DNA from 2 places in the Thermodesulfovibrio sp. TK110 genome. Region 2 is predicted to be linked to the other one. Evidence: riboswitches for the same ligand, from Rfam matches in the RefSeq annotation. Region 2 holds a riboswitch; the other holds the start of a gene.
The links. Region 2 has a riboswitch for cobalamin ahead of ACYQ3X_RS05170 (TonB-dependent receptor plug domain-containing protein). Riboswitches for the same ligand answer to the same signal wherever they lie in the genome.
Positions count from the first base shown of each region.

Region 1: another riboswitch for cobalamin. It lies ahead of metE (5-methyltetrahydropteroyltriglutamate--homocysteine S-methyltransferase); the one in region 2 lies ahead of ACYQ3X_RS05170 (TonB-dependent receptor plug domain-containing protein).

Region 1 is NZ_BAAHNB010000001.1:364,936-376,351, reverse strand. Features, by position in the region: gene ACYQ3X_RS02025 (hypothetical protein) at 1-144, shown strand, start outside; gene ACYQ3X_RS02020 (HlyD family secretion protein) at 163-813, shown strand; gene ACYQ3X_RS02015 (ATP-binding cassette domain-containing protein) at 795-2,516, shown strand; gene ACYQ3X_RS02010 (ABC transporter permease) at 2,621-3,754, shown strand; gene ACYQ3X_RS02005 (ABC transporter permease) at 3,751-4,875, shown strand; gene ACYQ3X_RS02000 (TetR/AcrR family transcriptional regulator) at 5,113-5,286, opposite strand; cobalamin riboswitch at 5,309-5,515, shown strand; gene metE (5-methyltetrahydropteroyltriglutamate--homocysteine S-methyltransferase) at 5,546-7,777, shown strand; gene ACYQ3X_RS01990 (ribonucleoside triphosphate reductase) at 7,770-9,899, shown strand; gene trpE (anthranilate synthase component I) at 9,908-11,389, shown strand; gene ACYQ3X_RS01980 (anthranilate synthase component II) at 11,399-11,416, shown strand, end outside.
Region 2 is NZ_BAAHNB010000001.1:991,357-1,002,772, forward strand. Features, by position in the region: gene cobD (threonine-phosphate decarboxylase CobD) at 1-885, opposite strand, end outside; gene cbiB (adenosylcobinamide-phosphate synthase CbiB) at 882-1,874, opposite strand; gene ACYQ3X_RS05150 (cobyric acid synthase) at 1,853-3,331, opposite strand; gene cobS (adenosylcobinamide-GDP ribazoletransferase) at 3,316-4,092, opposite strand; gene cobT (nicotinate-nucleotide--dimethylbenzimidazole phosphoribosyltransferase) at 4,082-5,131, opposite strand; gene ACYQ3X_RS05165 (Dph6-related ATP pyrophosphatase) at 5,119-5,778, opposite strand; gene ACYQ3X_RS05170 (TonB-dependent receptor plug domain-containing protein) at 5,766-7,733, opposite strand; cobalamin riboswitch at 7,765-7,951, opposite strand; gene ACYQ3X_RS05175 (NAD-dependent protein deacylase) at 8,017-8,814, shown strand; partial or broken gene ACYQ3X_RS05180 (hydrogenase iron-sulfur subunit) at 9,040-9,435, shown strand; gene ACYQ3X_RS05185 (NADH-ubiquinone oxidoreductase-F iron-sulfur binding region domain-containing protein) at 9,538-9,864, shown strand; gene ACYQ3X_RS05190 (NADH-dependent [FeFe] hydrogenase, group A6) at 9,883-11,416, shown strand, end outside.

The DNA.
Region 1 (11,416 bases), 630 kb from region 2:
CAGGGAGAGCTTCTATGCGAGATTGATTCAGAACAACTCTCTGCAAGATACAAAGCTGCAGTTGAAACTCGAGAAGCTTCCTACTCTGCAATTGCTCAGGCTATGGCAAATCTAATGAAACTGCAAATGCTAAACCTACCATGAAGGCTACATTCTGCTGCAATTGCTCAGGCTATGGCAAATCTAATGAAAGCCAGAGCTACATATGATAAAGCCAGAAAAGATTATGAGCGATACACAAGCCTTCTTAAAGAAGAACTTGTCTCAAAGAGTGATTTTGATAGAATTAAGATGCAGTATGAATCAGCACAGGCTGAAGTTGAAGCTGCTTCCAAGGCTATAGCTCAGGCTGAAGCAAACTTCAGAGCATCACAGCAAAGGCTTAAGGAGACACAGGCTGATCTAAATGAAACAAAGATTTATTCACCCATTGATGGAGTTATTCTCAGCAGGCCTGTTGAAGCTGGAGAGGTTGTAAATCCTGGAACTGTTTTGTATGTTATCGTTGACTTAAACAGGCTTTATGTAAAAGTTTATGTGCCTGAGCCTGATATTGGCAAGCTAAAGCTTGGAATGCCAGCAAGAGTTTATATTGATGCCTATCCTGATAGATTTTTCAATGGAAGGATTACAAAGATTTATGAGCAAGCTGAGTTTACTCCCAAAAATGTGGAAACAAAACAAGAGCGCGTTAAACTTGTATTCGGCGTGGAAGTATCTGTGGATAATCCAGAGGGACTCCTAAAACCTGGAATGCCTGCTGATGTTGTAATAAAATGGAAAGATGATGTACCTTGGATAAAGCCAAGATAAACACAGTAATAAAAGTTGAAAATCTCTGTAAAAGCTATAAAAAAATCAAAGCAGTTGACAATGTCTCCTTCTCTGTAAACAAAGGAGAAGTATTTGGTCTTATTGGTCCTGATGGTGCTGGAAAAACATCAATAATACAGATTCTTGCAGGAGTGCTTAAAGCAAGCTCAGGGAAAGCTTTCATAAATAACATTGATGTTACAAAAAATCCAGAGGCTGTTAAATCAATAATCGGCTATATGCCTCAGGGTCTTGGACTTAATCTTTATGATTCTCTGTCAATTGAGGAAAATATTGAATTTTTCAAAGGACTAAGGCTTATTCCCGATGAAGTATTTAAAAAAAATAAAAAAACACTCCTTGATATAACAAGGCTCACACCATTTCTTCAGAGGCAGGCAAGAGCTCTTTCAGGAGGCATGAGGCAGAAGCTTGCTCTTGTTTGCACACTGCTACATCTTCCAGATATTATTCTTCTTGATGAACCCACAACAGGAGTAGATCCTCTTTCAAGGCAGGATTTCTGGAACATCATTCACGGAGTTGTAACACAAAGGGGTGTGACTGTTTTGCTTAGCACATCCTATATGGATGAAGCAGAAAGATGCCATAGGGTTGCACTCATGCATGAAGGAAGAATTCTTCTTCAGGGAAGCCCTGATGAATTTGGCAATTTAGAGCGAGTTTTTATAGAAAAAATGGCTGATGATAAAGTTGAGATTATTAAGAGTTTTAAGCCTTCATTCCGAACCACGGGCGAGGAATCTCCTGTTATCTCATGCAAATCAGTGACAAAACTTTTTGGAAAATTTAAAGCTGTTGACTCTGTTACGCTTGATGTAAAAAAAGGAGAGATTTTAGGACTTCTTGGTCCGAATGGAGCAGGCAAAACAACTCTCATAAAAATGATGTGCGGACTTATTGAACTATCAGATGGAAGCATCAACATAAATGGCTTTGATGTGCAAAGAGAAAAGAAAAAAATATGGTCAACAATTGGCTACATGTCACAGAGATTTTCCCTTTACAGAGACCTAACAGTGATGGAAAACATGAAGCTTTATGCTGGACTCTACAATATAAAAAACAGTGATTTCAAAGGAATAATCAAACTGCTTGGACTTGAAGGACTTGAGGAAAGAATCACAAAAGACCTTCCTCTTGGAATAAAACAGAGAGTAGCTCTTGCCTGCGCACTGGTTCATGAACCACCTATTTTATTCCTTGATGAGCCAACAAGTGGCGTTGATCCTGTCGCAAGAAGAAGTTTCTGGGCGATCATTTTTGAGCTATCAAGGAATAAAAATGTAACAGTAATTGTATCAACCCATTACATGGATGAAGCTGAAAACTGTGATAGACTCTGTCTTATGCATCATGGAAGGGTTATTGGGTTGGGAAGCCCTGAAGAAATCAAGAAAAACTCTGAAAAGCTTTCAGGAAGTCTTATTCAGGTGAAAACAGAGAAACTTACAAAAGCTTATGATTTGGTTATAAAAAACTTCAAAGACATATCAATTTACGGAAGCAAAATATTTATAAGAAGCTTTGAGCCAGAAAAGACAAAGCAAGTATTAAGCGAAATATTAAGGAATGCAGAAATCAAACAGTTTGAACTCACACAGGCACCTATCCCCCTTCAGGAAGCATTTATTGACTATATAAGAGAAAGTGAAAAGTTTCTCAATGAAGTGAAAATTTAGAATTTTCTATAACAGTACTGTGGATGTAAATCTGTTAGAATAAATATGAAAAGGAGGATTGAGATTTACAATTTGCACGCAGACCGGTATCATTCTTAAAGCTTATGAAAATACATAAAAGACTTTTTGCAATACTTAAAAAAGAATTCAGGGAACTGCTGAGAGACCCTCTTTATCTTAGCCTTACTCTTATTGTTCCTGTAATTATACTGATACTTATGGGTTATGGATTAATACTTGATGTGAAAAATATTCCTGTGGCTTTTCTTGATTTTGACCGTTCAGCTTTAAGCAGGGATTACAGACACTCATTCACAAACTCTGAGTATTTCAAATTTTATTTAATGATAAATAACTACGATGAAGCATATAAGTTGATTCAATCAGGGAAATGTAGAGTGATTGTTGTAATCCCTCCTGATTTTTCAAAAAAACTTTACAGCGGGCAGAAAACTCAGGTTCAGTTTCTCATTGATGGCTCTTTCCCATCCCGTGCAGAGATAACAAAGGGATATGTCTCTGCAATCAATAATCAGTTCAATCAAAAACTTCTTGAAGATTTCGTCTCAATGCAGGGTAGACACATAAGTTTTCCAGTAGAAACTGAAATGAGAGCCTGGTATAACCCTGCACTTGAGAGCAAAAACTTTGTACTTCCCGGGATGCTTGTTATAACTTTAATGTTTTATCCTGTTTTGATTGCATCTCTGGTTGTTGTAAGGGAAAAAGAATCTGGAAGCATATTTAATCTTTACTGTTCACCTGTTAAAGCTTGGGAGGTTGTTTTAGGTAAGGCAATTCCTTACATAACCATATCTTTTACCACCTACATAATTCTTTTTATCATCACAGTTGTTTTTTTTAAAACAAAGTTTATCGGCAACTTTTTCGTGCTAACAATTGCTACCCTAATTTATCTAACATGCACAATTGGAATAGGAATACTTATATCAATGATAGCAAAAACTCAGATAACAGCAATGCTTATGGCATTTTTAGGGACTATTACTCCATCTTTTATGTATTCAGGGTTTTTCTCACCTGTAACAAGTATGGAGATTACAGGACAGATAATGAGCAAATTTATTACTGCAACATATTTTATAGGTGTTGTAAGAGGGGTTTATCTTAAGGGACTTGGGCTCGGTTATTATCTGCCTAATATTCTATCTCTTTTACTTTATGTCTTGATTGTATATTCGCTTTCAATTCTATTTTTCAGGAAAAGAATAAGATGAGGCTACTGTCGCTCATAAAAAAAGAAATGACTCAGCTCATGCGGGATAAAGTTTTAATTTTCATTCTTTTCTGGGGATTTACTGGAATGATTTATACTGCAGGTCATGGAGTTTCTATGGAAGTAAGAAACTTCCCAACAATTATATACGATATGAGCCATAGTCCTGAAAGCAGAGAAATTGCCAGCAGATTTCAGAAGCCTTACTTTAAAATCCTTGCTTTTGTTGATAATGACAGGGAAGTGGTAGAATGGCTTGACAATGGTAAAGCATCAATGGCTATTGTTATTCCTCCAGATTTCAAAAGAAAACTTGACAGTTCAGGAGCAAAAATACAGGTGATAATTGATGGAACAATGTCTATGTCTGCAACAATGGCTGTTGCCTATGTATCATCCATAACATACAACTATGCAATAGAACTTTTTGAAAGAAAGATGGGTATAACGAGCAGATTTTTCAATGAAATTCCGATCATTGATGAAAGAGTAAGGGTTCAATTCAATCCAAACATACTTACATCATGGTTTATGAGTTTGCTTGAGCTTTTCAATGTAACAACAATGGTTTCTCTTCTTGTAACTGCCGCAGCACTTGTAAGAGAAAAGGAATATGGCACAGTTGAACAACTTCTTGTTACACCTGTCAGAACATGGGAGATATTTGTTGCTAAAATAATTCCAACAATTTTTGCAGTAGGAATTCTTTCCCTTTTAAGCATATTTTTGATAATTAAAGGGGTATTTAAAGTTCCAATAAGGGGAAGCCTGCTGCTTTTTTATCCTGTTATGCTTTTTTATGTTTTTACCATGTCTTCTCTTGGAATAGCAATTGCTACTGTGGCAAGAAATCTTGCCCAATCAATGATGCTCATGCTCGTAATTCTTACACCAATGCTCATGCTCTCAGGTGCATGGACACCACCTGAGTCTATGCAGCCTTTGATGCGATATTTAAGCCTTATCTCTCCAATGCGGTATTTTATTGACTTTGGTTACAGTGTTCTTTTTAAAGGTAATGGAATAAACTATGTCTGGCATGATATTCTTAGAATAATTGTTCTTGGCAGCATACTGTTTAGCTTTTCAGTCTACCGTTTTAGAAAAACTTTTGCAAAGTAGGAATTTCTAAATCTTCTTCTAGTTTAAAATAATTGGTATAAGAAAGAATAAAACAGACTAGAGGAGATAAAAGAAGATTTATACAATAAAGCGAAGGAATTCAAGACAAAAGAGATACCCTCAGAGCTATTTGCCCTTTTTATAGACGCCTATCATACCAGCATAAAAGATGAAGATACAAACAATGTAAGGTTTAATGCAAAATTTTACAAACAGACACAATTTTCTTGACAAGTTTCAAAGTGATAGTTCTTCCTTGTTTTTGAAATAAAGATAAAGTCCTCCTACGCTTATTCCTGCTTCTTTTGCAATCATTCTCATTGTCGTGCCACTGAAGCCACTCTGGGAAAATAGCTTCACAGCAGCATCTACTATTCTCTTCCTTGACTCATATCCTGAACGCCTGTTCATGTGAACCTTGGCTAATTTGACAAAAAAATTCTACTTAATGTATCTTCAAAATTGCTGGATGTAAGGGAAGAGGGGTGAGAATCCCCCGCTGCCCCGCAGCCGTGTTGGGAACGAAAGCCCAGGAAGGCAGCACTGCTGTCTTAAGCCACTGGAGAGAAGTCTCCGGGAAGGCGGGTAAGTAGGAGATTGAGCCCAAAGCCGGAAGACCTATCCAGCCTGAAAGCCTTTGGCTTTCAGAATACCTCGTGGGAGGAATTAAATGACCGTTAAAACAACTGTCTTTGGCTATCCTAAGATTGGTCCCCAAAGAGAGCTTAAAAAAGCCCTTGAATCCTACTGGAGTGGAAAAATCTCTCAAAAGGAGCTTATTGAAGAAGCTGAAAAATTAATTATCAACAATGCAAAAACCATTACTCTACACGGAATTGACATTATTCCATCCAATGAGTTTTCCCTTTATGACTTTATCCTTGACCTCTCAGTAATGTTTAATGTCATTCCAGAGAGATTTAAAAATATCTCTGATCCACTGGAAAGATACTTTGCAATAGCAAGAGGCTCTGCAGATGCTCCTGCTTCAGAGATGACAAAGTGGTTTAACACAAACTATCACTACATTGTTCCTGAAATTGAAAATGATACAGAGTTTGAACTCATTGAAAATAAACCTTTAAAAGAATATAAACTTTTAAAAAACTCTCTTAATCTTAAAACAAAACCTGTTATCACAGGTCCTTTTACCTATCTTTACTGTGCTAAACTAAAAGACCATGCTTATTTCCTTCACAGGATAGCTAATGTTTACATAAAGCTTCTTAAAGAGCTTGAAGAATCAGGAATTGAAGAGGTTCAGATTGATGAACCTGCAATGGTTATTGATTTAGATAATGATACTGTTCATGTAATTATAGATTGTTACAGAAAAATCACTTCTGCACTGAGTAAGATAAAAGTTTATGTTCAAACTTACTATGAAAGCCTCTCACAGTATGAGAAAGTAGTTTACGAAATGCCAGTTCATGGTATTGGATTTGATTTTGTTGATGGGAGAGATAATCTTGAGAGTCTCTCAAAATTCGGCTTTCCAAAGGATAAACTATTAATTGCAGGAGTTGTCTCAGGAAGAGACCCCTGGAAGACAAATTTTACTGAAACATTGAAACTTATTGAGACTCTTACAAAGTTTACGGAAAACATAATTCTTTCAAACTCCTGTCCTCTTATGCATCTTCCAGTGAGTGTGAAAAATGAAACCCTACCTGAGGAAATTTTGCATCTGTTAAGCTTTGCCAATGAAAGGCTTGAAGAGCTTACACTGCTTAAAACAGTAATAAATGAAGGTAAAGAGCCTCCAGAGCAGAATTTATCCATGAAATTTGTTAATCCTGAAATCAAGAAGAAAATCTCTCAGATTGATGAAAATGCTCTTGAAAGAAAATCCTCTTTTCAAGAGAGATATGAAAAACAGATGCAAATTCTCAAACTTCCTCTTTTTCCAACCACCACAATAGGAAGCTTTCCCCAGACTCCTGAGCTAAGGAAAGTAAGGGCAGACTATAAGGCAGGCAGAATCTCTCTTAAGGAGTATGAATCATTTATAAATAATGAAATTAAAAAAGCAATTGAAATTCAAGAGCATTTAGGGCTTGATGTTTTAGTGCATGGAGAGTTTGAAAGAACTGACATGGTTGAGTTTTTTGCAGAGCGTCTTCAGGGAGTTGCAATAACAAAAAATGGATGGGTTCAGTCATATGGCTCAAGATGTGTAAGACCACCGATAATTTATGGCGATGTATGGAGAGACAAACCTTTAATTTTGAAAGAAACCCTCTATGCTCAGTCTCTCACTAAAAAACCAGTAAAAGGAATTCTTACAGGAGCTGTCACAATACTTCAGTGGTCATATCCAAGAAAGGATATTTCAAAAAAAGAAATTGCCTATCAAATTGCTCTTGCTCTAAAAGAAGAAGTAATGGAGCTTGAGAAAGCTGGAATAAAAATCATTCAGATTGATGAGCCTGCTTTCAGAGAAGGAATGCCTCTTAAAAGAGCAAAAGTTGATGAATACTTTGACTGGGCTATAAAAAGCTTCAGAATTATTACCTCCTCAGTAAAACCTGAAACCCAGATTCATACCCATATGTGCTACTCTGATTTCAATGACATAATTGAAAAAATCTATGCAATGGATGCTGACGTGATATCAATTGAGGCATCAAGAAGCAAAGGAGAGATTCTTAAAGCCTTTGAAAACTTTAAATATGACAGAGGCATTGGAATCGGAGTATATGATATTCACTCTCCAAGAGTGCCAGATGTGGAAGAGATGCTTGAAATAGTAAAACGCTCAATAAAGCTTATTGATAAAAGACTTTTCTGGATAAATCCTGATTGCGGACTTAAAACAAGAGGATGGCAAGAAACCATTCCTTCCCTTAAAAACATGGTTAAAGTTGCAGAGATAATGCGTAAGGAGGTAAAAGATGTTTAAAAACATTATAAAGCGTGATGGTCGTCAGGTTCCTTTTGACCCTGAAAAAATCACAATAGCTATATCAAAGGCAGGTAAAGCAACAGGAGAGTTTGACTATGATACAGCCAGAAGACTTACAATTAAGGTTTTGCTTTTAGCTGAGGAACTGATTCGTGACCGTGACCCCCATGTTGAAGAGATTCAAGACATTGTTGAAGAGATACTCCTAAGCAGTCCTTATCGTAAAACTGCAAAAGCCTATATTATTTATCGTGACCAACATGCCCGTATGCGTGAGATTGCCCGTCAGGGTGGGCTTGAGTTAATTGATAATTATTTAAGTAAGGTTGACTGGCGGATAAAAGAAAACTCAAATATGAGCTTTAGCCTTCAGGGACTAAACAACTACATATCAGGTGAGATAAGCAAAAGTTACTGGCTTCATAAAATATATCCACCTGAGGTAAGACAAGCTCACATAGATGGAGAGCTACATATTCATGACCTAAATGTGCTTGCACCATATTGTGTGGGCTGGGATTTAATGGATTTGTTAATTAGGGGATTTGGTGGTGTGGCAGGAAAAGTAGAATCCCTGCCTGCAAAACATTTTAGAAGTGCACTCGGACAGGTAGTGAACTTTCTTTTTACTCTTCAGGGAGAAGCTGCTGGTGCACAGGCATTCAGCAATGTGGATACCTTTCTTGCACCATTCATTGCATATGATGAACTAAACTACAAACAGGTAAAACAGGCTTTGCAGGAATGGGTTTTTAACCTTAACATTCCTACAAGGGTGGGATTTCAAAGTCCTTTTACTAACATCACCCTTGATTTGAAAGTGCCCGAACATCTTGCATCACAGGCTGTTATTATTGGTGGCATTCCTCAAGAATCCACTTATGGAGAATTTCAGAAAGAGATGGATATGTTTAATCAGGCACTTTTTGAGGTTCTCATAGAAGGAGATGCAAAGGGAAGAGTTTTCACATTTCCTATTCCTACAATCAACATAACAAAGGATTTTGACTGGGATAGCCCTGTTACCCGCTTAATCATGCAGGCAACAGCAAAATACGGAATCCCCTACTTTGCAAACTATGTAAACTCTGACATGAAACCAGAAGATGCAAGGAGTATGTGTTGCCGGCTCAGGCTTGAAACAAAAGAGCTTAAACATCGTGGTGGTGGACTTTTTGGTTCAAACCCTTTAACTGGCTCTACGGGTGTTGTTACATTGAATTTACCAAGAATTGGATATTTAAGCAAATCAGAAGAAGAGTTTTTTGAGCGTTTAACAAAACTTATGGATATAGCAAAAACTTCCCTTGAGATTAAGCGTAAGGTGCTTGAAAGATTTACAGATGCAGGGCTTTATCCATATTCAAAGCATTATCTCAATTCAGTAAAGGAACGCACAGGTGCATACTGGAGTAATCACTTCTCAACAATAGGAGTAATTGGTATGAATGAAGCCATTGCTAATGCAAAATGGCTTAACACAAAAGGAATATGGACAAATGAAGGTAAAGCCTTTGCATTAAAAGTATTGGATTTTATAAGAGAGAAACTCATAGAGTATCAAGAAGAAACAGGCAACTTATACAATCTTGAGGCAACTCCTGCAGAAGGAACAAGTTATAGACTTGCAAAGATTGACAAGCAAAAATATCCAGATATTTTTACACAGGGTAAAGACCATCCCTACTATACAAACTCAACATGGTTACCTGTGAATTTTACAGAATCAATTACTTATTTACTTGACCATCAAGATGAACTTCAGAGTAAATACACTGGTGGAACAGTTGTTCATGTATTTTTAGGAGAAAGTCCTGAACCAGAGAGGCTTAAAGACTTTATAAAAGCAGTTTTTACAAGATATAAACTTCCATACATAAGCATTACACCAACATTTAGTGTTTGTCCTGCATGTGGATATATTGAGGGAGAACATTCCCATTGTCCAAAATGTGGAAGAACTACAGAAGTTTATTCCCGTGTGGTTGGTTACCTAAGACCTGTAGATAACTGGAATGAGGGAAAGAAAGAGGAATTTAAAGAGAGAAAATATATACAAAATTCTACCGAGTTTTTAGGGACCCGTCTCGGTTTGCCTTTTTTAAAGCTGATTATTTAAACTATTTTATGAATCTGAAACGTGATGAATTTCTATCTTTAGCCAGACATTACAATGTTATTCCTCTTTACAGGGAAATAATTGCTGATCTTGATACTGCTGTAGGAGCTTTTTTAAAACTTAATAAAAAGCCTTCTTTCCTTCTTGAAAGCGTTGTGGGAGGTGAAAAATGGGGAAGGTATTCTTTTATTGGATTCGATCCTGCGTTTATTATAAAATCAAAGAAAAGAAATATAAGCCTGAAAGGTTTAAATCAAATCCGGCTTGATAATGTAAATCCCTTTGATTTTTTAAAAGATTTTTTCAAAAAATTCAAAGCATATATAGACCCCTCACTCCCAAGATTTTTCGGAGGTATGGTAGGCTACATCTCCTATGATACTGTAAAACTTTTTGAAAAAGTTCCTGACCTCGGTAACCCAGATCTGAATATGCCTGATATATTTCTTATGATTCCAGAAACCCTTTTAATTTTTGATAATCTCAAACAGTCAATAAAAATTATCTACAATGCTTTTCTTAGTTCTGAAGATGCTTCAGAGACTTACGCATTAGCTCAGGATAAAATAGAGACAATAATCAAAGAATTGAAAAACCTTAAGGATGAAAGATTCAGATCCTATTTAAGAGAGTTTTCAGAAAACAAGTTTAAAGAACCATTGCTTGGATTTACCTCAAACTTTAAAAAAGAAGATTTTATCAATGCTGTAAAAAAAGCAAGAGATTATGTTCTTTCAGGTGATGTTGTTCAGGTTGTTATCTCTCAAAGATTTGAAACTACCTTAGAAGTTCATCCTTTTGATATTTATAGGGCTTTAAGGGTAATAAATCCTTCACCATACATGTTTTATATTGATACAGAAGAAGGATATCTTGTTGGTTCATCTCCTGAAATCCTTGTAAGAGTGGAAGATGAAAAAATCACTTTAAGACCCATTGCAGGAACCCGTCCAAGAGGAAGAACTGAAGAGGAAGATCTCTTCCTTGAAAGAGAACTTCTCAGTGATGAAAAAGAAAAGGCTGAACATATTATGCTTGTTGATCTTGGAAGAAATGATGTTGGCAGGGTTGCAGAAATAGGCAGTGTTATGGTTACAGAGCTTATGACAATTGAAAGATACAGTCATGTTATGCATATTGTAAGCAATGTTGAAGGCAGGCTCAGGCAAGGGCTTGATATTTTTGATGTTTTTATGTCCTGTTTTCCTGCAGGAACTGTAACAGGAGCACCAAAGGTAAGAGCAATGCAGATCATTGAAGAGCTTGAACCAACCCAAAGAGGTCCCTATGCTGGAGCAGTTGGCTATTTTGGTTTCAGTGGAAATATGGATATGTGTATAGGCATAAGAATGCTTGTTATAAAGGACAAAAAAGTATATGTTCAGGCAGGTGCTGGTATTGTGGCAGATTCAGTTCCTGAAAAAGAATATACTGAAACAGTTAATAAGGCAACTGCCATGCTTAAAGCAGTGAGTTTTTTTAGAGCGTAAGGAGCAGAAATGATTCTTTTAATTGAC
Region 2 (11,416 bases):
GCCTTTTTTCGGAACTTCAATGAGATAAAAATTTGCTACCGATGGAAAGTATTTAAGTTTAAGTTCATTTAGTGAGTATTCAAAAAACTCCTTCTCTATTTTAAAAAATTCATGAGTTTCTTTTTTAAATTCTTCATCCCTGACTATTTCTTCTGCTATCCATTGAGCAAAGCTGTTTATGTTCCATGGATGCCTATATCTTTTTATTTTTTCAATAATCTGAGAGGAAGCTACAGCATAACCAAATCTCAATCCAGCAAGTCCATAAAACTTTGTAAGGGAGCGTAAAACAATAATGTTTGACAACACTTCTCTAAGCAAACTTTCTTGAGGAACAAAATCTATAAAAGCTTCATCAACTAAAAAAATGGTATCTTTATAAAGAAAGGCAATCTTTAGAATTTCTGCTTTATCAATTAACCATCCAGTTGGATTATTGGGATTGCAAATAAAAACCATTCCATATTTTCTTTTTTTCATTGCTTTCCAGAGCATTTTTAGAATTTTTTCCTTATTCAAGGCAAAAACTCTCTCAATAATTATTTCATTCAATTGGCAGGCTCTTTCATACTCTGTGAATGAGGGTTCTAAGATCATGACAGATTCAGGGTTTAATGCTTGAGCTGTAAGATAAATCAGCTCTGTTGAACCATTTCCGCATATAATATTTTGAGGTGGAACATCATAAAGCTCAGAAATAGTTTTTATAAAACCCCTTGCTTCAGTGTCAGGGTATTTATGAAGAAGTGGAATTTTTTCAATAATCTTTTCCTTTATTCTTTCAGGTAAAGCAAGAGGATTAACAGATGAGCTCATGTCTACGATTTCATAAGGAGATTTTCCTGTAAGCTCTGAAACAGTGTAAATATCGCCTCCGTGTGTCATAAAATGATCCTTAGAATAATTGATGCTGAAATAAATATAAAGCTGCTCATAATAACAATTTTAACGCTTAAATTAACAAGCTCTGAACTAACAGTTTTCAAACTGTCTCCTATAAAGGGTTTTTCAACAAGAATGCCTTCATAGTAATTAGGACCTCCGAGTCTTACTCCTAAAGCACCTGCTATTGCTGCTTCAGGTACTCCACTGTTTGGACTGCTATGTTTTCCTCCATCCCTGAGCATAATCTTTAATGAATTTTTCCCGGCAGAAAAACCGAGCAAAATAAAGGAGCTTAAAACTATAAGCGCTCCTGTTATTCTCGCAGGAACATAGTTAAAAATATCATCCATCTTTGCTGAAAACCATCCAAAATCTATATATTTTTCATTTTTATATCCAACCATTGAATCAAGGGTGTTTACAGTCTTATAGAAGACTAAAAATGGAAAGCCAGCAATAAAAAAATAAAACAATGGCGCAATAACTCCATCAGAGAGATTTTCTGAAAGACTTTCAATAACTGCTATTCTTATTTTTTCAGAAGAGAGATTTTCCGTATCCCTTCCAACAAGAGCTTTCAATGAATCCCTTGCCTGAACCAAATTTCCTTCATCTAAAAATCTGTTTACCTTCTTTGCCTCACTAACAAGACCTCTTAACGCAATGAAGAGACTGCTTAATATGGCAAGAAAAATACATGAAAAAAGCCATGTAATCCATGATAAACTGCTTAAATTATTCAAGAAATACACAAAAATAGTTGAAAATAAAAAAACAGTGGTTGTTGCTGATAAAAAGAGCAAAAAGCCTCCAAATCTGCCTGATAGCTTTATACTTCTTAAAAATTTTTCAATTTTTTCAATGAGCTTGCCAATTGCTATAACAGGATGGTATTTTTTCGGATCTCCCATTAAAAAATCAATTAAGAAGGCTAAAGCTATTATCCAGCTATCCACGTGAAACATCTTCATAACCCAGCTATTTTCCATAATTTATCCATATCAAGATGTTCTTCAACGGTCTCTGCAAGGCTATCTAAAAAGGATTCTTTAAGCTTTCTCCATGAAAAGGTGTAATCAATGGGGTTTAATCCCTTTTTAATTCTTTGTCTGTTTATAAGCCATCTTCTTAAGCCGTCACTTTCAAATAATCCATGAATATATGTTCCCCAGATATTCTCAGATGAAACACCATCAAACAGGGTCTCATTTGTTACTCTTCTTTTTATTTTAAAAAGATTCATATCTCCGTAACTTACTCCTTTATGAATTTCATAACCTGTAATCTTTACTGAAGGTTGAGAACATAAATAGCCTTCTACCTGAGTGGTTATTTTTTCAGGATAAAATACTGTTTTAACAGGAAGCATACCCAGACCATCAAACTCTCTCATAGAGCTTTCAACCATATGAGGGTCTATCAATTTTTCACCCAACATCTGAAATCCACCGCATATTCCAATTATTTCCACATCTCTTGAAAGCCTTCTAAGGGTTTTATCAATTTTTAGCTCTTTAAGAAGCTTTAGATCATCAAATGTTTTTTTTGAGCCTGGAATGATTATAATATCAGCATTAAGAAGATCTTCTTTTCTCAATGAATAAACTATCTCTACATCTGGCTCAAATCTTAATGGCTCAAAATCACTGAAATTTGATATGTATCTAAGCCTTAAAATAACTAACTTTACTGCCGCATCTGATTTAAAAGAGAAAGAGTTTTGTAGCCTCGTTGAAACTCCATCTTCCTCTGAGATTCCAGTTTCATTTATATATGGAAGCACACCAAGACAGGGCTTTTTTATTATCTCTTCAAACTTTTTTATCCCTGGGGAAAGAATATCCATGTAGCCTCTGAATTTGTTAATTATAAAACCTTTGATCAGGCTTTCGTATTCTTCAAGAAGCTTTACAGTTCCATAAACTGAGGCAAAAACTCCACCCCTGTCAATATCTCCAACAATTATAACAGGTGCTTTAAGATAATCAGCCACAGCCATATTAACAATATCATTTTCAAGAAGATTTATCTCAGCAGGGCTTCCAGCACCTTCAATCACTAAAAGTTCATACTCCCTGCATAAATAATCCAGTGATTCCTTTACAGCTTCCCAAAGCTTTTTCTTTTCAGAGTAAAAATCATGTGATTTTAATGTTTTATAAAGCTTTCCGTGAACAACTGCTTGGATACCCTGTCCACCGGCTGGTTTAAGTAAAACAGGATTCATATGAAAAGATGGAATAACGCCAGCAGCCTCTGCCTGAATTGCCTGTGCAAGTCCTATCTCTCCTCCTTCTTCTGTAACAAAACTCTGTAAACTCATATTCTGGGCTTTAAAGGGCGCAACCTTAATACCCTTTTGTTTTGCAATTCTACATAAAGCTGTAACAATCAGGCTTTTTCCGCAATTTGAAGATGTCCCCTGTATCATCAATAACTTAGCCATCTTACACACAGTAAAAAACAAAAAATAAAAACATTTTCTGTTATTTCAACAGTAGCTCCAAGATGATCTCCTGTGATTCCACTGAATTTAGTTTCAAAGGAGTTTTTTAAAATCATAACAATAATGCAGAGGAAAATTGTAATCAAAGGTAGAAAAATAAAACTTTTTAATGTAAAATAAGTCAGCAAAAACAAAGGTAAAGCTGTAGATAGAATAAACTGCCTTTTACTGATTCTCCCAACAAACAATGCTCCAAGTCCTTTATTTCTTGCAGGTTTTCCATAATACATTAATGGAATTATGGACCATCTTGAAAATGTAAAGATAAAAATATATATCATGAATTGATCTATATCAATGAGTTCCTTGAAAAAAACAAATCTACAGAGAATATCAAACACTGAAGCCACAACTCCTCCAACACCAACTCTGCTGTCCTTCATTATTTCAAGTCTTCTCTGGATATCCCTTTCCCTCTGCCCTGTTTCCTTGTAAAAGAGAGCATCAAAGGTGTCTGAAAGTCCATCAATGTGAAATATTCCTCTCAATGAAAACAGAAATACCAGTAAAATAATTGAGATAACTGAAGATGAGAGTATAGAATTTAATCCCATAATCAGAAAAACAAAAAATGCTCCCTCTAAAACTCCTACAAAAGGGAAAAAAATAACAGAGCCTACAATCTCTTTTTCATTAATTTTATTTGCTTTTAAAGGTAAAACAGTTAAAAATGAAAGAGCTATCAGAAATCTATTTATCACTTTTACTTACGCCTGCCTCATCAAAAGTTGCCATCTCTCTGTAAATCTTTAATCCTGCTTCAATAATTGTCATAGCAACTGCTGCACCAGTTCCCTCACCAAGCCTTAGATTTAAATCAAGTAAAGGCTTAAGTCCCATAAACTCAAGTGCTTTTTTATGTCCCCTTTCAACAGAGTTGTGGGAAGCAAAAATATAATCTTTTACATATGGATTTATACAGTAAGCAATCAAAGCTCCTGCAGTGGAGATAAATCCGTCAATTATAACAGGAAGCCTTAAATGAGCACAGCAAAGAACAACCCCTGCTATTGCTCCTATTTCAGGTCCTCCAACTTTTGATAAAACATCAACAGGATCCGAAGCATCTGGCTTGTTTATCTCAATAGCTCTTTTAATTACTTCCACTTTTCTTTTAAAGGTTTCCTCATCTATGCCTGTTCCTCTTCCAGTAACTTCTTTAACAGGAGAATTTGTAAGAACGCTTATAACTGCAGAAGAAGGAGTTGTATTACCAATTCCCATCTCTCCTACAGCAAAGAGATTGTAACCTTTTTGGTGATATTCTTTTACAACTTCAATACCGATTTCTATGCATTTTATTGCATCACTGCGAGTAAGTGCCATTCCTTTTGCAATATTTCCTGTTCCTCTTACAACCTTTTTTGATATTAATCCTTCAATTTCTCCAAAATCGTAATCCACACCCACATCAACAACCACTACATCTGCTCCTGCATGTTTTGCCAAAACATTGATCCCTGCTCCACCTCTTAAAAAATTAAAAACCATCTGGGCAGTAACCTCCTTTGGATAGGCAGAAACACCTTCCTCTGTAACTCCGTGATCAGATGCAAAGACAAGCACAGCCTTTTTCTTTATCTCAGGCATGGAGTCTTCATAAATAGCAACAAGCCTTGCTGCAATCTCCTCAAGCCTTCCAAGACTTCCCCTTGGCTTTGTAAGACTGTTAAGCCTTTTCCATGCAATATCAATAAACTCTCTTTTTAAAGGTTCAATTTTAAGATTTAAGATTTCCATATCTCAAGAAACAGATTTTTATCTCTTTGAATCCACTTTCCTGAAGAAAATCTTACAGGTTTTTTAAAGATAGGTCCATCATAAACAAATGTGTGATACTCACCTTTTTCACCGCATAGGTCAATATTTTCTAAGGCTTTTAAATCTTTAATAAAATCAAGATTTATTTCTTTCCCAAGCCATTCACTTCCAAGAAAAGAAGAGTTTATTGAGCATATGATAGCTTTGAAACCATGGCTTATAAACTCTCTTAAAAGCCTCTCCCTTTCTTCATTCCATAAAGGCAGAATTGCTTTTATTCCAGTCTCTTTGCATACTCTTTCAACCCAGTCTCTGTGCTCCTGAAGGTCAATATCTCCAAACACTCCTGCCTCAATACCTTCTTTTTTTAACTGCATTAGCGTTTTTTTAAACTCCTCCTCATAGCTTTCCCATGTTGTTTTTCTTTGAATAACTGGAATTCCAATTGCTTCTGCCTGAGCTTTGATCAATTCAGAGCTTATTCCATGAGAGCGGGAATAAATTCCATTTTCTGAAAGCATATTAATGAGATAGACGATTTGAATACCATTTTTCATTGCTCTATAGCAGGACAGTGAACTATCTTTACCTCCGCTCCATGAAACAAAAGCTTTTAAAATAGCCATTTAACTCCTCCAGTAATTGTTCTTCTCGGCATTGGATAATACTGAACATACTCATAGGCTCTGTCAAAGAGGTTTTCCACAGACAGTGTAAGCTCAAGATTTTTTACAGGTCTGTATGAACCTTTAAGATTTACCACGGTAAAATCACTTTTATCAACAACTTTTCCATAGTTTTTAGATGAAGGATTCCAGTCAACAACCTTCTCATCTCCTGTATAGTTCGCTACCAATCTTAAATCCCATTTATCCCTTGCTGCCATTATTCCAAATGAAGCAGTGCATTTTGGTGTGTATTGAAGGGTTTTTCCATATTTTTGTATCTCTACTTCATCTTTAGTTGAGTATCTCGTATTATATGTAAAGTTTACAAAAGGCTTTAGTGAAAAACTTAGTCCACTAACTATGCCAATATCATATGAGATACTTCCCTCTATACCCTGAATTGTTGCTCCTTCAACATTTTTAAAGGTTTGAGCTTTAAGAATGCTGTCATAGTAGCTTATGATTTTATCCTTGAATTCTGAATGAAAAAATGTAAGCTCTGCATTGAAGAAATCCTTTGTGTAAGATAATCCCGTATCATAGGACTTGCTTTTTTCCGGTTTTAAATCTGGATTTCCTATGTAATGAGTTCCCCATGAAGCAATATAATCAGCTGCAAGCTCATCAGGTGCAGGTGCTCTGAAAGCAGTTCCAGCATTAGCTTTTATTGAAAAATTATCCGTAATTTTATATAAGATGCCTCCTCTAATGGTTATATGATCAAGATTTTCTTTTCTTGGTTTTAAACTGTTAATGCCTTCAGTTGGCAGTATCTCATTTTCAAAATAGTCATAACGGATTCCTGCATTTAATAAAAGTTTTTTATCAAAAAGACTTAATCTTCCCTCACTAAATAAACCGTAGCTGTCATACTCTGAATTAGGATTATAAGGAGCACCTGTGTTTCTTGAGCTTTTAATCTCTATTCTGTCCCACTGTCCTCCAATAATAATTCTGTGGTCATCTATTGAAAATATCTTCTGAATAGTTGCTCCCTGGGTAGTTGTGTTTTTTAAAGTAACCTCCCATTTCCCTGCTACAGAGCCTTCGTAATATTCAGTTCTTTCTTTTGTAAAATAATATTCAGCTTTAAAGGTTTCTGTTTTATACCCTAAATCAAATCTGTTTCTTTCAATGTCCTTGTGATCATCAGGGTCTGGTGAGTATCTTGCTCCAGGTAAGCCAATATTCCATCCTTTCCAGTGCTGAAATCCAAAAGATATGTGTTGTTTATCAAAAAAGCTATACCCTGAACGGATTGACACAGATTCATCATTGTAACCTGTGTTTTCTATTTTCCCATAATTTTTTGCAGAATAATCATCAATTGCAGAACGGCTGGCTGAAACATAGAAATCAAAATCTCCTTTTTTGCCATTTAATTCAGCTCTTGTTTTCCAGAACTGCCATGAACCTGTTTCTACACCAGCCAAACCATGTATACCTTCTTCTTTACCCTGCTTTGTAATTATGTTGATTACACCACCCATTGCTGATGAACCATAAAGAACTGATGCAGGTCCTTTAACTATCTCAACTCTTTCTATATCATCAACAGGTATTGTTGCAAGATTTACTGTTCCTGCACGATTTCCATTTATAAGAACAAGAACTCTGCTTTTAAGATCATCAAAAATGTCTGTCCTGAATCCTCTTAATCCGATAATGCTCGTTAATAATCCTGGGTATTTGTGAACATGACCGATTGATGCTTCTGCAATTAAGTCTCCAGCATTCTTTGCAACAGAATTTTTAATATCTTCCTGAGTTATAACCTGAACAGAATAAGGAAGATCCTTTTTTGGTTCTTCAACTCTTGTTGCTGTTACAACAATCTCTTCAAGCTGAGTCTCCGTTGCTAAGATAGGATGAGAAAATAGAAAGACAGAACAAAGGATAAAAAGGAAAATCATGGCAAATCCCTCCCTCGGGGAATGGGAAGCTCAGAGAGCCTCCAGCTGGACAGGTCTTCCGGCTTAGGGCTCACTGCCTACTTACCCGCCTTCCCGGAGACTCTCTCCAGTGGCTTAAGGCAGCATGGCTGCCTTATCGGGCTTTCGTTCCCAACACGGCTGCGGGGCAGCGGGGGATTCTCACCCCTCTTCCCTTAGTCCAGCCAGAAAAGTATACAAAATTTATTAAAACATGGTCAAATCCCTTGACATAACACAATCTTTTTGATATGTTTTAAAAAGTATGAATTCCTCTTATCAGGAAAAAATTAAAAAAGCTTCACAACTTATTAAAAACTCCACCTATGCTGTAGCATTCACTGGAGCAGGAATTTCTACAGAATCTGGAATACCTGATTTCCGCAGTCCTGGTGGATTGTGGCAGAGATTTAGAATTGTTACATATCAGGAATTTATTTATGACAGGCAGGCAAGAGAAGAATTCTGGAGAATGAAAAAAGAACTAATTCACCAACTCATTAATGCAAAGCCCAATAATGCACATATTGTCCTTGCAGAGCTTGAAAAAATGGGAATTATTAAACATGTAATAACGCAGAACATTGATGGACTTCACCAGATGGCTGGCAGCAAAAGCGTTATAGAACTTCATGGGAATCAAAGAGGTGCAATCTGTCTTGACTGTGAAAAACTTTATAAAATGGATGAAATATTGAAAATGTTTGCTGAACAGAAGCTTGATTTAAGATGTTATAACTGTGGCGGTGTAATAAAACCAACAGTTGTATTTTTCGGAGAGCCCTTGCCTGAAAAAGAACTGATTATGGCGCAACAGATCGCAAATCAATGTGATCTCATGCTTGTAGTTGGAACATCTCTTCAGGTTGAACCTGCAGCCTCAATACCGAGAATTGCCTATCAAAGGGGTTCAAAGCTCATCTTTATAAATAAGGCAGAAACAGACTGGGACTGGATAGCAGAGATAGTATTTTATGGTAGTGCTGGTCAGGTTTTAAAAGACATTGCAATAGAGTTGTCATCCCATAGCCTGGATGAACAATCTTATCTTTTTAAGGATTAAAATCTCTGCATATGAAAGTGAGAAAATCTTTACAAATTGAAATATTAAAAAAGTTTAAGATTGGGTTGACAAAATTTTTAGGTTAAGGTATAATTAGTCAAAATCTTACCAGGAAGGTCTAAAAAAGGCAGAAGCCTTTCTAAAAAACTCACTGAACCTGCCTGCCCGAAGGCTGGCTAAAAGCTAAGAAAGCAAATAACCAAAAAATTTTGAGGAGGTTTTGCTATGGAGCAGGGCTTCGAGCCTAAGATTATTGCCTTTTTGTGCAATTGGTGTAGTTATGCAGGTGCAGATCTGGCAGGTTCATTAAGGTATAGTTACCCACCCAATTTATATCCAATTCGTGTTCCCTGTTCAGGAAGAGTTGAACCAGAGTTTATCATTAAAGCTTTTTTATCAGGTGCTGATGGTGTTCTGGTTGCAGGCTGTCATCCCGGAGACTGTCATTACAAAACTGGAAACTACTATGCAAACCGAAGATTTAATTTATTAACAAGATTTCTTGAAATTATAGGAATTCCAAAGGAAAGGGTAAGACTTGAATGGATTTCAGGAGCAGAAGGACTTAAATTTGCTCAGGTTGCAAGAGATTTTATTGGAAAGATAAAAACTCTCGGTCCTCTTTCAATTAAAACTCCTGTTGATGTTGACTGGCTAACCCTTTCAAGAACTGTTGCTACAGTTGGTTCAGCAGGAAAGCTTTTCTGGGAAGAAGATAAATGCATGGCAGAGATAATTGAGTTTTTTCTTGATTACGCTCAACAAAACTCCTGTGCTGAATGTGTTCCATGTAGAATCGGTACAAAGAGAATGCAAGAAATTGTTAGAAAAATTTTTAATGGCTCTATTTCAGAGAGAGAAATTTCTCTTCTCAATGATTTTGCAGAAGATATTGGTGCATCAAGCAAGTGTGATCTCGGAAAAATGGCAGGTAAGGCTGTAAAGTTTGCTCTTCAGTACTGCATAGATGATATTAATGCGCACATAAAAGGAAGTTGTGGACATTCAATCCCAGCCAATTCTGGCTGGCAATCAATAATGATGAAATAATTTTATAGGAGGAGAAACATGGCTAATATAACACTTACAATTGATGGGCAAAAAGTTACAGTGCCTGAAGGAACAACTATACTTAAGGCTGCAGAAAAAGCGGGAGTTAAAATTCCTACGCTCTGTTTTCTTGAGAATGTTGGACTGAGGCATATAAAGCATGATGTTGGAGCATGCAGAGTCTGTGTTGTAGAAGTTGAAGGGAAAAAAGATTTTGTATCTTCCTGCAACACACCTGTTGAAGAAGGCATGATAGTTCATACACATACTCCAAAAGTTATTGCAGCAAGAAAGCTCAATCTTGAAATGATGCTAAGTGATCATCATCTTGACTGTCCAACATGTCCTAAAAATGGAATATGTGAGCTGCAGGCAATCTGTGCAGAGCTCAATGTTAGACAGATAAGACCTCAGGGAGAGAAAAAAGATTTCCCAATAGATGATTCATCTCCTTCAATTGTAAGAAATCCGAATAAATGCATTATCTGTCAGCGATGTATAACTGCCTGCAAGGTTCTTCAAACAGTTGATGCCCTTGAACTTTATGGAAACGGTTTTAATGCCATTGTAAGACCAAAAGGCGGAGTGCCTCTTATAGAGACTCAATGCGTTGCCTGTGGGCAGTGTGCTTTGGTATGTCCAACTGCTGCAATTGTTGAAAAGGATGATACATGGAAAGTATGGGAAGCAATTGCTGATCCTAAAAAACATGTGGTTGTTCAGACTGCACCTGCAACACATGTAACAATAGGTGAAGCCTTTGGACTTCCTGTTGGGACTGATATTACAGGGAAAATGGTTGCAGCACTCAAAAGACTTGGATTTGACGCTGTTTTTGATACAAACTGGTCTGCAGACTTAACAATAATGGAAGAAGGATATGAGCTCATTCACAGAATTAAAAACAATGGTGTTTTGCCACAGTTTACATCCTGCTCTCCTGGATGGGTAAAGTTTATTGAAGAGTTCTATCCTGATTTAATTCCCCATGTTTCCACATGCAAATCACCCCAGCAAATGCTTGGACCTATTGCAAAAACCTATTATGCAGAAAAAAAGAAAATAAATCCTGAAGATATCTTTGTTGTCTCTGTCATGCCATGCACAGCAAAGAAATATGAAGCAGCCCGTCCTGAGATGAATGCAGCTTCTAAATACTGGAACAATCCAAATATTAAAAGAGATGTGGATGTAGTGCTTACATCAAGAGAACTTATAAGAATGATTCGTGAGGCAGGAATTGATTTTGCTAGTTTGCCTGATGAACCCTATGACCCAATAATGGGTGAAGGAACAGGTGCTGCCCAGATATTTGGTGCAACAGGTGGAGTTATGGAAGCAGCCTTAAGAACAGCCTATGAAGTTGTTACAGGAAAAACTCTTCCAAAACTTGATTTTGAAGATGTAAGAGGAATGAAGGACATTAAAGAGGCATCAGTAAATATGAATGGAATAACAGTAAAGGTTCTTGTTGCTCACTCACTTGGTGCTGCAAGGCAGCTTATGGATAAGGTAAGAGCAGGTGAGCTTAAGGATTATCACTTTATAGAAA